DNA from 4 places in the Bacillus salitolerans genome. Region 2 is predicted to be linked to each of the others. Evidence: predicted binding sites of a transcription regulator. Region 2 holds the regulator's gene; each other region holds the start of a gene.
The links. Region 2 encodes CtsR, which represses protease genes until heat stress. Its sites were predicted from a motif close to ATGGTCAATAAAGGTCAAACA; they were not measured.
Positions count from the first base shown of each region.

Region 1: the regulator CtsR is predicted to act here: its motif matches at 2,002-2,022, upstream of clpP (ATP-dependent Clp endopeptidase proteolytic subunit ClpP).
Region 3: the regulator CtsR is predicted to act here: its motif matches at 1,685-1,705, upstream of clpB (ATP-dependent chaperone ClpB).
Region 4: the regulator CtsR is predicted to act here: its motif matches at 1,676-1,696, upstream of ACFSCX_RS13140 (ATP-dependent Clp protease ATP-binding subunit).

Region 1 covers NZ_JBHUEM010000054.1:236,179-239,367, forward strand. Annotated here, with positions in the region: gene whiA (DNA-binding protein WhiA) at 1-918, shown strand, start outside; gene ACFSCX_RS23180 (HPr family phosphocarrier protein) at 1,028-1,285, shown strand; gene clpP (ATP-dependent Clp endopeptidase proteolytic subunit ClpP) at 1,355-1,951, opposite strand; gene ACFSCX_RS23190 (hypothetical protein) at 2,816-3,189, shown strand, end outside.
Region 2 covers NZ_JBHUEM010000041.1:994-4,182, forward strand. Annotated here, with positions in the region: gene ACFSCX_RS17140 (MgtC/SapB family protein) at 707-1,378, shown strand; gene ACFSCX_RS17145 (CtsR family transcriptional regulator) at 1,520-1,981, shown strand; gene ACFSCX_RS17150 (UvrB/UvrC motif-containing protein) at 2,011-2,559, shown strand; gene ACFSCX_RS17155 (protein arginine kinase) at 2,563-3,189, shown strand, end outside.
Region 3 covers NZ_JBHUEM010000003.1:49,423-52,611, reverse strand. Annotated here, with positions in the region: gene clpB (ATP-dependent chaperone ClpB) at 1-1,671, opposite strand, end outside; gene ACFSCX_RS01805 (YjzC family protein) at 1,790-1,969, opposite strand; gene ACFSCX_RS01800 (undecaprenyl-diphosphate phosphatase) at 2,199-3,020, shown strand; gene ACFSCX_RS01795 (metal-sulfur cluster assembly factor) at 3,087-3,189, opposite strand, start outside.
Region 4 covers NZ_JBHUEM010000020.1:301,494-304,682, forward strand. Annotated here, with positions in the region: gene ACFSCX_RS13140 (ATP-dependent Clp protease ATP-binding subunit) at 1-1,552, opposite strand, end outside; gene ACFSCX_RS13145 (GNAT family N-acetyltransferase) at 1,828-2,328, shown strand; gene ACFSCX_RS13150 (hypothetical protein) at 2,359-2,721, shown strand; gene ACFSCX_RS13155 (DNA topoisomerase III) at 2,905-3,189, shown strand, end outside.

The DNA of each region.
Region 1 (3,189 bases), on a different contig from region 2:
GAATTGACAAATCTTCAAATAAAGGAATGCTGCAGTAAGTCTGAATTATCAGCTTTAATCCGTATGAATGGGTCGATCTCATTTTCAAATAGACAGCTTTCGTTAGATGTACAGACGGAAAATGCAGCGATTGCTAGAAGAATATATACACTTTTGAAAAAAAATTATGATGCACCGGTGGAGCTACTTGTACGTAAGAAAATGAGACTTAAGAAGAACAATGTATATATTGTTCGGCTCGTTAAAAATGCACGTATGATACTAGAAGACCTTCACATATTACGGGAGGGCTTTGAATTTATTAGAGATATTTCACCTACACTTGTAAAGAAGAAATGCTGTAAACGTTCTTATTTGCGAGGTGCTTTCTTAGCGGGGGGATCTGTTAACAATCCGGAAACCTCATCTTATCATTTAGAGGTCTTTTCATTATATAAAGAGCATAATGATTCATTATGTGAATTAATGAATTCATTTGACCTAAATAGTAAAACACTAGAACGAAAAAAAGGATATATCACATATTTGAAGGAAGCTGAAAAAATTACAGAATTTCTAAATATTGTAGGAGCGCATCAAGCCTTGCTTCGATTTGAAGATGTAAGAATTGTGCGTGATATGAGAAACTCTGTGAATCGTCTTGTAAACTGTGAAACAGCCAACTTAAATAAGACCATTGGTGCAGCCATTCGTCAAGTGGAAAACATAAAGTTTATCGATCGTACCATTGGATTGGAAATCTTACCCGATAAGCTCAGAGAAATTGCTCAGCTTAGGGTCACTTACCAAGATGTTACGCTGAAGGAGCTTGGAGAAATGGTTTCTGGAGGGACTGTTAGTAAGTCTGGTATTAACCATCGACTTCGGAAAATTGATGAAATTGCAGAGAAACTCCGAGCTGGAGAACCAATCTCTTAAAAAAGAGTTATGACATTACATGTTTATATAGGTAGTGGTCCACCCATTCTACGATTGTGATGCCATGAACTACGACATAATGAGGGGTAAAAAAAGAGGAGGAATTCATATGGTTGAGAAAAAGGTAGAAGTAAAATTAAAATCAGGATTGCAGGCAAGGCCAGCAGCAATGTTTGTACAAGAAGCAAATCGTTTTTCCGCTGATATTTTTTTAGAGAAAGATGGAAAGAAAGTAAATGCAAAAAGTATCATGGGACTTATGAGCCTCGCAGTAGGTAGTGGTTCAGAGGTTGTTTTATCGGCGGAAGGAAGCGACCAAGCTGAAGCTTTAGAAGCACTAGCAAAATTTGTGCAACAAGAAGTTTAATTAGATAGTTTCATTATAAGTAAGCAAAAAGGATGTCCTATCTAGTAGGACATCCTTTTTACTATGCTATTATTTCTTCGCAGATGGATCGTTTGTTAAGACTTGATCAATTAATCCATACTCTAATGCTTTTTCAGCCGTCATAAAGTTATCACGCTCTGTATCACGCTCAATCACTTCAAGCGGTTGACCAGTACGCTCTGACAAAATCTTGTTTAACTTGTCACGTAAGAATAGAATTCGTTTTGCAGCAATTTCTATTTCAGTCGCTTGCCCCTGTGCACCGCCAAGTGGTTGGTGAATCATCACTTCACTGTTCGGAAGAGCAAAACGTTTTCCTTTTTCACCAGCTGCAAGGAGGAATGCTCCCATGGAAGCAGCCATACCAATACAAATAGTTGAAACCTTTGGCTTAATAAATTGCATTGTATCGTAAATCGCCATACCTGCTGTGATCGAACCACCAGGTGAATTGATATATAGTGAAATATCTTTTTCTGGATCTTCTGCTGCTAAAAATAAAAGCTGAGAAACGATGGAGTTCGCTACTGTATCATCAATTGCTGAACCTAACATGATAATTCTGTCTTTTAATAGACGAGAATATATGTCGTAAGCTCTTTCCCCGCGATTCGTTTGTTCAATAACTGTTGGAATTAAGTGCATTGAAATTCCTCCCTTTAATAGATGTTCATTATGTACATATCATACAACTTATGGTCAATGAAGGTCAAACGATAGGCTTTTTACAGCCTATCTAAACCCATTAACCATCTAATAAAAAGTGTTACTTTATCACTATTCATCTAGGATACAGAACATACCTTTATATCCTGTATTAACGGATAATTAAAGCTCCACCTAGGTGGTGCATGTAATAAACCCAGCTATGTAAAGTACCACTTTATAGTTACATATTCATCATAACCAATCAAGGCCCTTTTCTAACCTATATGAGAAAAGAAATTTACGTTTGAGATTGAAAATACTTATCATAATACTTGAAAAGTTACTCAGCCCGAGGGATGTGAAATAAGTGACTAAAACTCATGGTCTTTATGCAAAATTAAGGGGAGTAACAAGCCAACCGATCGATAGAAACCGCATTATTTAAACGTTGTAAATCTTCATTAATTAGATGAAGCTTCCATTGAATTCAAACGTTGATATTTATGTTATGTATAGAAGTTTTCAGCAAGAGAATAGGCTAGTGACTTGTAATCCAGCTCCAGCACCCAGTCACTCGAGGTCTAATGTTCCTAAATGAGTAAAAGCGGAAAAGCACACTTTTTCTCATTTAGGGTTATTTTCTGCCTGAGGCTAAACGGGGTGCTTGCCTTTCGTTCTTTGTAATAATAGATGATATTCATGTAATCCGCAATTATCGTTGCTTTTAATTTCTGAATATACGCAACCTCTACGCCACTTGGTTTGTCTCCATATGCTTTATTCAACTTCCATGCAATATTTAAAAAAAATGGAGGTTTTTTTTTCCAAATATCGAATATAAAAAGGTATAGGAGGGAGATCATGAAGGACAATTCTATCGCAATTATTCTACGATTTATTGGTTTTCTTACAATCGTTCTAGGTATAATATTTTCGTTTGACTTAACTGACAATTTCGGAGGAAGTCTGGCTTTAATAACCGGATTCTACTCATTCATTTCCGGCATGTTATTTATAGGATTTGGTGAAGTTGTTCGAATATTACACGAAATGAATCAACGTAGTAAAGAACAGAACATGTTGCCAGTTGCAGAAACTACTACACAAACAGACACAACACCTACGTCACCTATTCGTAACGATCAAATTGAAGAGTTTTACAGTGATAAGGGTCTATATGTAGACGCAATTTATGAAGCACCAGGCGATGATATGTACTTCGTAAAAGTTAAAGA
Region 2 (3,189 bases):
AAAATCGAAGAAGAGGTAAGTAAAAAGGTAAACGAGGTAAGTAAAAGACAAAACGAGGAAAGTAAAGCAAGCTAGAGGTAAGTAAAATCGAAGAAGAGGTAAGTAAAAAGGTAAACGAGGTAAGTAAAAGACAAAACGAGGAAAGTAAAGCGAGGCAGAGGTAAGTAAAATCGAAGAAGAAATAAGTATATGTCAAAGCGAGAAAAATTACCACACGAGGCAAGATAAGATATAAGCCGATGAAACAAAGAAAATCGGAAAACAAACCCAAGAAAAAGCTAAAAGAGATAAACACACCAATTAGGCAATGCAAAATTGTTTATAATATATGTCTATTAGCGTCAGCTAGGTATCACAACATGCTCTTACAATAACCTAATAGCATTGCCTTCGTACCTCAGTACATAAAAAGCAAAAAGGGAGTTAGACACTTATTCTAACTCCCTTTTTGCTTTTTATTTGTGTTTACGGGCACTAAATACTAATTTGGTTTTGTTTGATTTCGTACGTGTATGCTTACTCCATCGGTGGGATTAAGTAAATTATTTCTATCTACGAACTTCTTTGATTGACTCGGGAACTCCCTTATTTATCACATTTACAAATGATTGTGTGTCATCCTTCTAATCAAAAGTCGCCATTGTCATATTCTGTCCCACCCAACAATAAGATATAAGATACAGATTTTTCAGGGGGGACAGAAGGAATGTCGGTACTAATTGATCAGGAGCTTCCAATCATTATGGGGCGGTTATTATTAGCAGTCCTGTTATCAGGGCTAATTGGAATAGAACGGGAAGTAAATCAGCACCCAGCGGGGTTTAGAACTCATCTTCTAGTAGGCGTTGGTTCCTGCTTAATGATGATTCTTTCTTTATATGGATTTGAGCCATTTATACATAATGAAAATATTCGATTTGATCCAGCTAGAATTCCCTCCTATGTGATAAGTGGCATTGGATTTTTAGGAGCAGGGACGATTCTAGTTAAGGATTCGACAGTTAGAGGATTAACAACTGCGGCATCGATTTGGGTCGTAGCCGGGTTAGGACTAATCATCGGGGCAGGACTATATTCTGTTTCTATCTTAACTACTGTCATCATTTTAATCATCCTTATCACCCTTAATAAATTCGAAAGTTTGTTCCTGAAAAAAAGGAAGAATGAAAAGTTTGAACTTGTGGTTTACGGAAAGAAATCATTAGTAGAAGTGATTCATCTAGTTAACAGGTATGAGGGAAATATCAATAGTATTGTATCGTTATCTGAGCAAAAGACAGGCATAAAGTTAATCTTTACCATGAAGTATCGTTATCAGGCTGAAGTACTAGAGGAGTTGTTTCTAATAGAAGGGGTACAAAATTTTACGAATTCATAATGTTTTCATCATGTTTCCTCCTAATTTTGGCTAGGATAGATGTAGGTTGAAAAGTGCTTGATAGTTGAAAAAAGTTTTCAGGGCATTATATAATTGATTATAAAGTCAAATATAGTCAAAGTCAGAAGGGTGGTAGGATGAGTGAGAAATATATCCGACCTAATAGAACAATACTTGAAGCAAGTATTGAATGTTAGTAATCGGGATGCTATTGAGATTAAACGTAGTGAGATAGCAGATAAATTTCAATGTGTTCCTTCTCAAATTAATTATGTTATTAATACCCGTTTTACTTTAGAAAGAGGATATATCGTAGAAAGTAAACGAGGTGGTGGAGGTTATATTCGGATTGTCAAAGTTAAATCTCATGACCGATTACATCTGATTGACCAAATACTTGCCCTGATAGACAACGAAATATCACAGTCAAATTCTGAAGATATAATTATTAGGTTAGTGGAAGAAGAGATTATTTCTAAACGAGAAGCGAAGATAATGTTAAGTGTCATGGACCGATCTGTTTTATTTATGAGCCTTCCAGAAAGGGATGAGCTACGTTCTCGTTTATTAAAATCAATGTTAAGTACGTTAAAGTATAACTAAGTAGATTCTATTTGGGAGAGGTGATAAAAATGATTTGTCAGGAATGTCAGCAAAGGCCCGCGACACTCCATTTTACAAAGATATTAAACGGAGAAAAGACAGAAATTCACATCTGTGATCATTGCGCCAAGGAGAATGGTGAATTATCAATGTTCTCAGGTGGTTCAGGATTTTCTTTTAACCACTTACTCGCAGGGCTGTTAAACATGGAACAATCCTTAAAGGATAAAGCGCCAAGTACATTTCCGAAAAACGAAGTCATACATTGTGATAGGTGTCAATTAACATTTCAACAATTTGTGAAGTCTGGCAGATTTGGCTGCGGCAATTGCTACCGAGCATTTCAAGATCAATTAGATCCTGTTTTAAGACGCTTGCATAGTGGTAATACAACTCATGCAGGGAAAATCCCGAGACGAATCGGTGGAAGTATTCACGTTAAGCAACAAATTAAACAACTGAGAAGCGAATTAAATGAGTTGATTACTAAGGAAGAGTTTGAATCTGCTGCTCGGGTAAGGGATCAAATTAGAGAATTAGAAAATACGTTAAGTGCTAATAGAGAGGGGGAGAAATAGCCCATGTCGCTTGAGCGCTTTATTGAACAAGCTATTAGCCCTTGGATGAGTCAAGAGGGACCTGATTCAGATATAGTACTTAGTAGCAGAATCCGTCTTGCCAGAAATATTTCTGTTTATCAGTTTCCAACAGTGGCTAATAATGAAGAGTGTAAAGAAATAATCCAATTGTTTGAACACCGATTTGAAAGTCAGTCGTTTGACCCAGTTGGAAATTTTGAATTATTAAAGATGAGTGAACTTCAACCAATTGAAAAACGAGTATTGGTAGAGAAACACCTCATTAGTCCTCACTTGGCTGAAGAAGCAAACTTTGGAGCTTGTTTGTTATCAGAGAATGAGGAAGTTAGTATTATGATTAATGAAGAAGATCATATAAGAATTCAGTGTTTATATCCAGGTTTTCAGTTAAGTGAAGCTTTACACGTAGCCAATGAACTAGATGATTGGATTGAAGACTCGATTGATTATGCATTTGACGAAAAACGTGGATATTTAACGAGTTGTCCTACCAATGTAGGTACTGGTTTAAGGGCATCGGTTATGATGCATCTTCCAGCTCTTACTTTAACTCAGCAGATGAATCGAATTATTCCTGCGATTAATCAACTGGGTTTAGTGGTTAGAGGG
Region 3 (3,189 bases), on a different contig from region 2:
TGTTAAAGGAATCCCGGTCCACTTTGAAACTATCGCTGCAATTTCTTCCTCTGTCACCTGTTCTCGTAATAGCTGATGGTTCTTTTTTTGCTCGGCAGATTTATCCTCAAGATGTTTTAATTCTTTTTCTAAGCTCGGAATTCTCCCATGACGTAGTTCTGCAGCACGGTTAAGATCATAGTCATTTTCAGCATCCTCTAGTTCTCTTCTTGCTTTATCAAGAGCCTCTCTTACGTGCTGAACTTCTTGAATGGAAGCCTTTTCCTTTTGCCATTGATCTTTCATATTCTGAGCTTTTCCTTTAAGTACCTTAAGTTCTTCTAGAATATGTTCTCTTCTTTCTACACTTGTTTCATCGGTTTCATTGCTTAATGCAGCCTCTTCAATCTCGAGTTGCATCACTTTTCTCAGGACTTCATCAATTTCACTTGGCATGGAATCAATTTCTGTTCGAATCGTTGCACAAGCCTCATCAATTAAATCAATGGCTTTATCTGGTAAGAATCGTTCCGTTATATAACGATTTGAAAGGGTTGCTGCCGAGACAATCGCCTTGTCATGAATATTAACACCATGATGGATTTCAAATCTTTCTTTCAAGCCTCTCAATATCGAAATGGTATCTTCAACAGTAGGTTCTGTAACTTGTACTTGTTGAAATCTGCGTTCTAAGGCAGGATCCTTCTCAATATATTTTCTATACTCATCTAGCGTTGTTGCTCCGATGCAGTGTAATTCTCCTCGTGCGAGCATTGGTTTTAGCATATTGCCTGCATCGAGTGCTCCATCGGTTTTTCCTGCACCAACAATTGTGTGAAGCTCGTCGATAAACAGGAGGATTCGCCCTTCACTTTTTTTCACTTCATTTAGAACGGCCTTTAATCTTTCTTCAAATTCTCCTCTAAATTTTGCTCCTGCAATTAAGGAGCTCATATCTAAGGAGAAGATGGTTTTATCTTTTAACCCTTCCGGTACATCTTTTCTAACGATTCTTTGTGCAAGCCCCTCGACTATTGCCGTTTTTCCAACACCAGGCTCACCAATTAAGACCGGATTATTTTTTGTCTTTCGGGATAGGATTCGAATCACTCGGCGAATTTCTTGATCTCGACCAATTACAGGATCTAACTTGCCAGTTTTCACTTCAGCTACTAAATCACGACCATATTTTTTTAATGCTTCATATGTTGTCTCTGGATTTGTACTTGTCACCTTTTGATCACCTCGAATATCATCAATCACAAGTTGTAATTGATGTTGATGTAAGTTTAACTTCGTAAATATACTACGCATCTCGTTATCGAATTCCTGATGACTAAGTGCCAGTAAGATGTGTTCAACCGAAAGATAATCATCCTCAAACTGCATTTGAATATCTACTGCTTTTTTAAATACGCGTTTGAGATTATTTGATATGTAAACCTTACCTGCTTCAGAGTCTGAATAAGAAACAGACGGTTTATTCGTTAGGACTTTAGATAATTCCTCGTGAAAATCTTCTATTTGGATAGACATCCGTGTAAGAATCAATTGAGTCAGTCCACCCTCTTTCAGAGCAAGTGCTTTCAATAAGTGAGCAGCATCGATTTCTGGGTGTGAAAATGATATAGCTAATTTTTGAGCTTCTTCTAAAGATTCTCGAAGGCTATCTGTGATATTAGTAAGATCCATATCATCACTCCCTTTTTTGACCTATTTTGACCTTTAGGTTCATTATAATATAAATTGTGAAACTTACCAACTATTTGAAAAAGCCCCCCATTGCTGGGGTGGCTTGATGTACTTTTACTTAAGGTTTCCTTGTGTAGCTCCATTTCCGATTATGATTAGACGTTTCTGGGAACGGTTCTCCCGCTTTTAACCGAATCATCTTCGGATTCATAACATTACTTCCAGTTTCACCAATTTCAATGTATGTTCCGTTATTTGGAGCTTTTTGACCTGGCATAAATTGACGATTTTGTCCCATCGTGCACCCTCCTTTTATATATTGGGTTGCAACAATATTTTACCCGCGTTTTACGGTTTTATTTCGAAAGCCGGGACCTTACATTTTTTGGGTGTTAAACATATATCAACAGGACAATTCATAAATATGAAAATGAAACGTACAAGTTTCTACATGAATGTTTTTCTTTAAAATCTCGACAAAATAGTGTTTAATGAAACATGTAAAAAAAATTGTCCGGAGGATGTAAATGGAATTAGCAGATAAGTTTATTTTACTCATTAAGTATTTATTTTTAGGTGTTTTTCAAGGGTTTACTGAACCAATCCCAATATCATCAAGTGGACATCTCGTTATGGCTCAATATTTTCTTGGTTTAGAAATTGAGGGGATGAGCTTTGAGGTATTAGTTAACTTTGCCTCTCTTTTAGCGGTACTGATAATTTATCGCTTTGATTTACTTAGGCTGATGGAAAACGGATTTCGTTTCGTTACAACCAGAAAGCCTGAAGCAAAGTCCGATTTTATGTTTATCATTTATTTGCTCATCGCAACCATTCCTGCTGCTGTCATTGGCTTACTATTCGAGGATTTTATTAGTGAAAAGTTAAAAAGCATAAATGTTCTAGGATATACTCTTGTTATTACAGGAATCGCATTGTTTTTAATTCGTAACTTAAGAGGTAAGAAAAATGATGCTGAATTAACATTAAAGGATTCCGTTATTATTGGTATTGCTCAAGCAATTGCACTAATTCCCGGAATCTCACGTTCTGGGGCAACCATTGTTGCAGCAATGGGACTAGGGATGAGACAAGAAACAGCTTTACGGTTTTCGTTCCTTCTTTTTATTCCAGTAAGTGCTGGAACCATGCTGTTAAGTGCTTCAGATATAATCAATGACCCACAAATCTCTACCCTTTGGATGCCCTATTTACTAGCATTTAGTGGCTCTTTAATTGCATCCTATTTTTCTTTAAAATGGTTTATGGGAATAATGGCTCGTGGTAACCTACTTTATTTCGCTATTTATTGCTTTATTGTGGGCGGAGCGGTCATTTTATTTGCTTAAAGACGGTTAATTCAGGTTTCGATACAAAGATGAAGAGTGAGGTTTAACCTCACTCTTCATTTATTTTTAATCTGCAATCCCTAAGGCAATTTTCGCATATCTTGACATTTTATCCTTTGACCATGGTGGACTCCAGACGATATTCACTTCCGAATCTTTGATTTCAGGT
Region 4 (3,189 bases), on a different contig from region 2:
TTACTTTTTCTGTCAATTGACCTGCTTCTTCATGACCAACGTATCCAGGAGGAGAGCCAATAAGCTTTGAAACAGAGTGCTTCTCCATATATTCACTCATGTCTAAACGTATCATTGCATCCTTACTGCCAAATAGTTCAGCGGCAAGAGTTTTGGTTAACTCGGTTTTACCTGTTCCCGTTGGTCCAACAAAGAGGAAGGAGGCAGTCGGACGAGTTTTCGATTTTAGTCCTGCACGTCCGCGGCGAATTGCTTTGGCTACTTTCTCAACCGCTATTTCTTGTCCAATAATCTTTTCCATCAAACGCGCTTGAAGATCCTTTAATTTTGCTTGTTCACTTTCCTGAAGTTTCCTTACGGGAATACCTGTTTTTGATTCAATTATGGCTTGAATATGTTCGATTGTCACAATAGATTGATTACCTGTTGGTGTAGTTTCTAGCCTTTCTCTTAATTGATTCTCTTCATCTCGTAGCTTTGCGGCTGTTTCATAGTCCTCTTTTGTAGAAGCTTCAGTTTTTAGCTTCGTAATTTCATCCAGTCTCTGCTGAATTTTTCCTTTATCTGTTTCTACCTGATCCAGATTTAACTGAGATCCCGCTTCATCTAATAAATCGATCGCTTTGTCTGGTAAGTAGCGATCTTGTATATATCGATTTGATAGGGTTACACAAGCCTTTAAAACATCATTTGAATACTGAACATCATGATAGCTCTCATAAATGGGTCGGATTCCTTTTAAGATTTCAAATGCTTCATCGACAGTTGGTTCTTTTACAATAATCGGTTGAAAACGTCGTTCCAGTGCTGGATCCTTTTCAATTATTCTATACTCCTTTAATGTTGTAGCCCCGATAATCTGCATATCACCACGTGCTAGAGCAGGCTTAAGAATATTAGCAGCATCCATTGATCCTTCTGAAGTTGACCCAGCACCAACAACCATATGAAGTTCGTCAATAAACAATATAATATCATCTCGCTTTTGTAACTCCTCAACGAGTTGTTTCATATTTTCTTCAAATTGTCCTCTATAACTTGTTCCAGCCACAAGAGAATTTATATCAAGAGTATAGACTTGTTTATTTCTAAGTTTTTTAGGCACTGTTCCTTCTGTAATTTTCAGCGCAAAACCTTCAACAATCGCAGTTTTTCCAACACCAGCTTCTCCAATTAGAACGGGGTTATTTTTAGTTCGACGGTTCAATACTTCAATTAATCGTTCAACTTCTTTATCTCGGCCAATAACTAAATCAATTCGTCCTTGCTTTGCTTCGTTCGTTAAATTTTTACCATGCTGATCTAAAAAACCATTTTGTTTAATTCGTTGTTGATTTTGATTCATTTCTTGATGAGCCTGGCCAGGGCTAGGAGAGAAGAACTGTTTAAAAAAATCATCAATATTTGAAGAATGACTATTAAACTGTGCATTAAAAGGTTGTTTTACAAAAGCATAGCACTCAGTGCATAAGTGTAATTGCTTTCTTTGTTGATTAACTTGTACATTCATTTGAACAGTTGCTTGGTTCTGTTGACATTTTTGACACATCATCATGCTAAACCCTCCTAAATTTGATTCTTTGACTTTGACTAACTTTGACCTTATAAATAAAAAATAATAGATGGAAATCCATCCAAACGATTATGCTATCATTGATGATATTTGTCTATATTATATTTGACCTTTTTTGACTTTTCAAGTGGTTTGCTTTGAATTTGTTGAAGAGTAAAATTTCTATTAAAAGAAATACAGTTACTATTACTGGCGAATTTCTGAATTATGTTATATGTTGGAAATATCTATAATTTTTATAGGGAGATATATGTATGACCGTTATGAAACAAAGCAACAAAGGAATGATTATACTTGACATGTATAATCCAATCTATTTATCAACATTAGAAACCTTTTCACTCCCAGATGAACAAAGGCAGTTTACAGGGATGCCACTAGAAATGATTAAATTAGCAAAAGAAGATCATAGTCGAAATCCAATTGTGATTTTAAACCACAATAACCCAGTAGGTTTTTTTGTTCTTCAAAATGGTGCTAGAGTTGTGGAGTATACCGATAATCCAAATGCATTATTGTTAATTGCCTTTTCTATTAATGAAACAGAGCAAGGTAAAGGATTTGCAAAGGATGGACTTCAATTATTAGATAAGTTTGTAAAACAACACTTTCCAACTATTAATGAAATTGTTCTCGCCGTCAATATGAGGAACAATGCCGCTAGACAACTTTATGAGCGGGTAGGATTTATTGATAAAGGTATAAGGAAAATGGGTCAAATTGGAGAGCAAGCGATTCTATCCCTTCAATTGTAAGGTTAGCATTTTAGGAAGGGGGTATAAAACATGCCAATGGAACAAGAAACAATAACTCTACTTAAAGGTGGATTCTCGGTAGTAATGGTGATCTCTGTACTCATCACTGTTGTATTATGGTACAGGTTCCGGAAAGGTAGATTGACTTTGCATTTTGCCTTTATATTTACTCTCTTTCATTTTCTTACATTAAGTACGGCCATTCATTCAGCAATTCAAACGATATCATATGATTTTTTGATGGTTGAAGATGGAATGACCACTATACATCCTATGGCATCAGAGGAGATCTCTTTAAAACTTGGTGCTACTGGTGTAATATGGGGAACAAGTATGGTATGTTTACTTATTTCTATCATTTTGTTCTCACTATCATCAAAGGTTAAGTATTAAGGAAAGAAAAGCTATGTGCAATTATCCATTCCAATTGTATTACTTTAATCGTCTATACTTGAACAATAGTGTTGAAACGTCTATTCTAAAATAAGTAAAATCAAACTAAGCTACGATGAAGAGAGCTTAGTTTTTCTATTGATTCCACAAATCGTTTTATTGTATATAGAAAGGAATGCTTCGATGAATAAACAATTAGTATTAGCTGAGAAACCTTCAGTCGGCAGAGATCTCGCTAGAGTATTAGGATGTCATAAAAAAGGGAATGGATATTTTGAAGGAAGTCAATATATTGTAACATGGGCTCTAGGGCATCTTGTTACGTTGGCAGACCCAGAACGATATGAAGATAAATACAAATCCTGGAAATTAGAGGATCTTCCCATTTTACCTCCATCATTGAAATTAACAGTGATCAAACAAACTGGGAAACAATTTAACATAGTTAAAACTCTGCTTTCCCGTAAT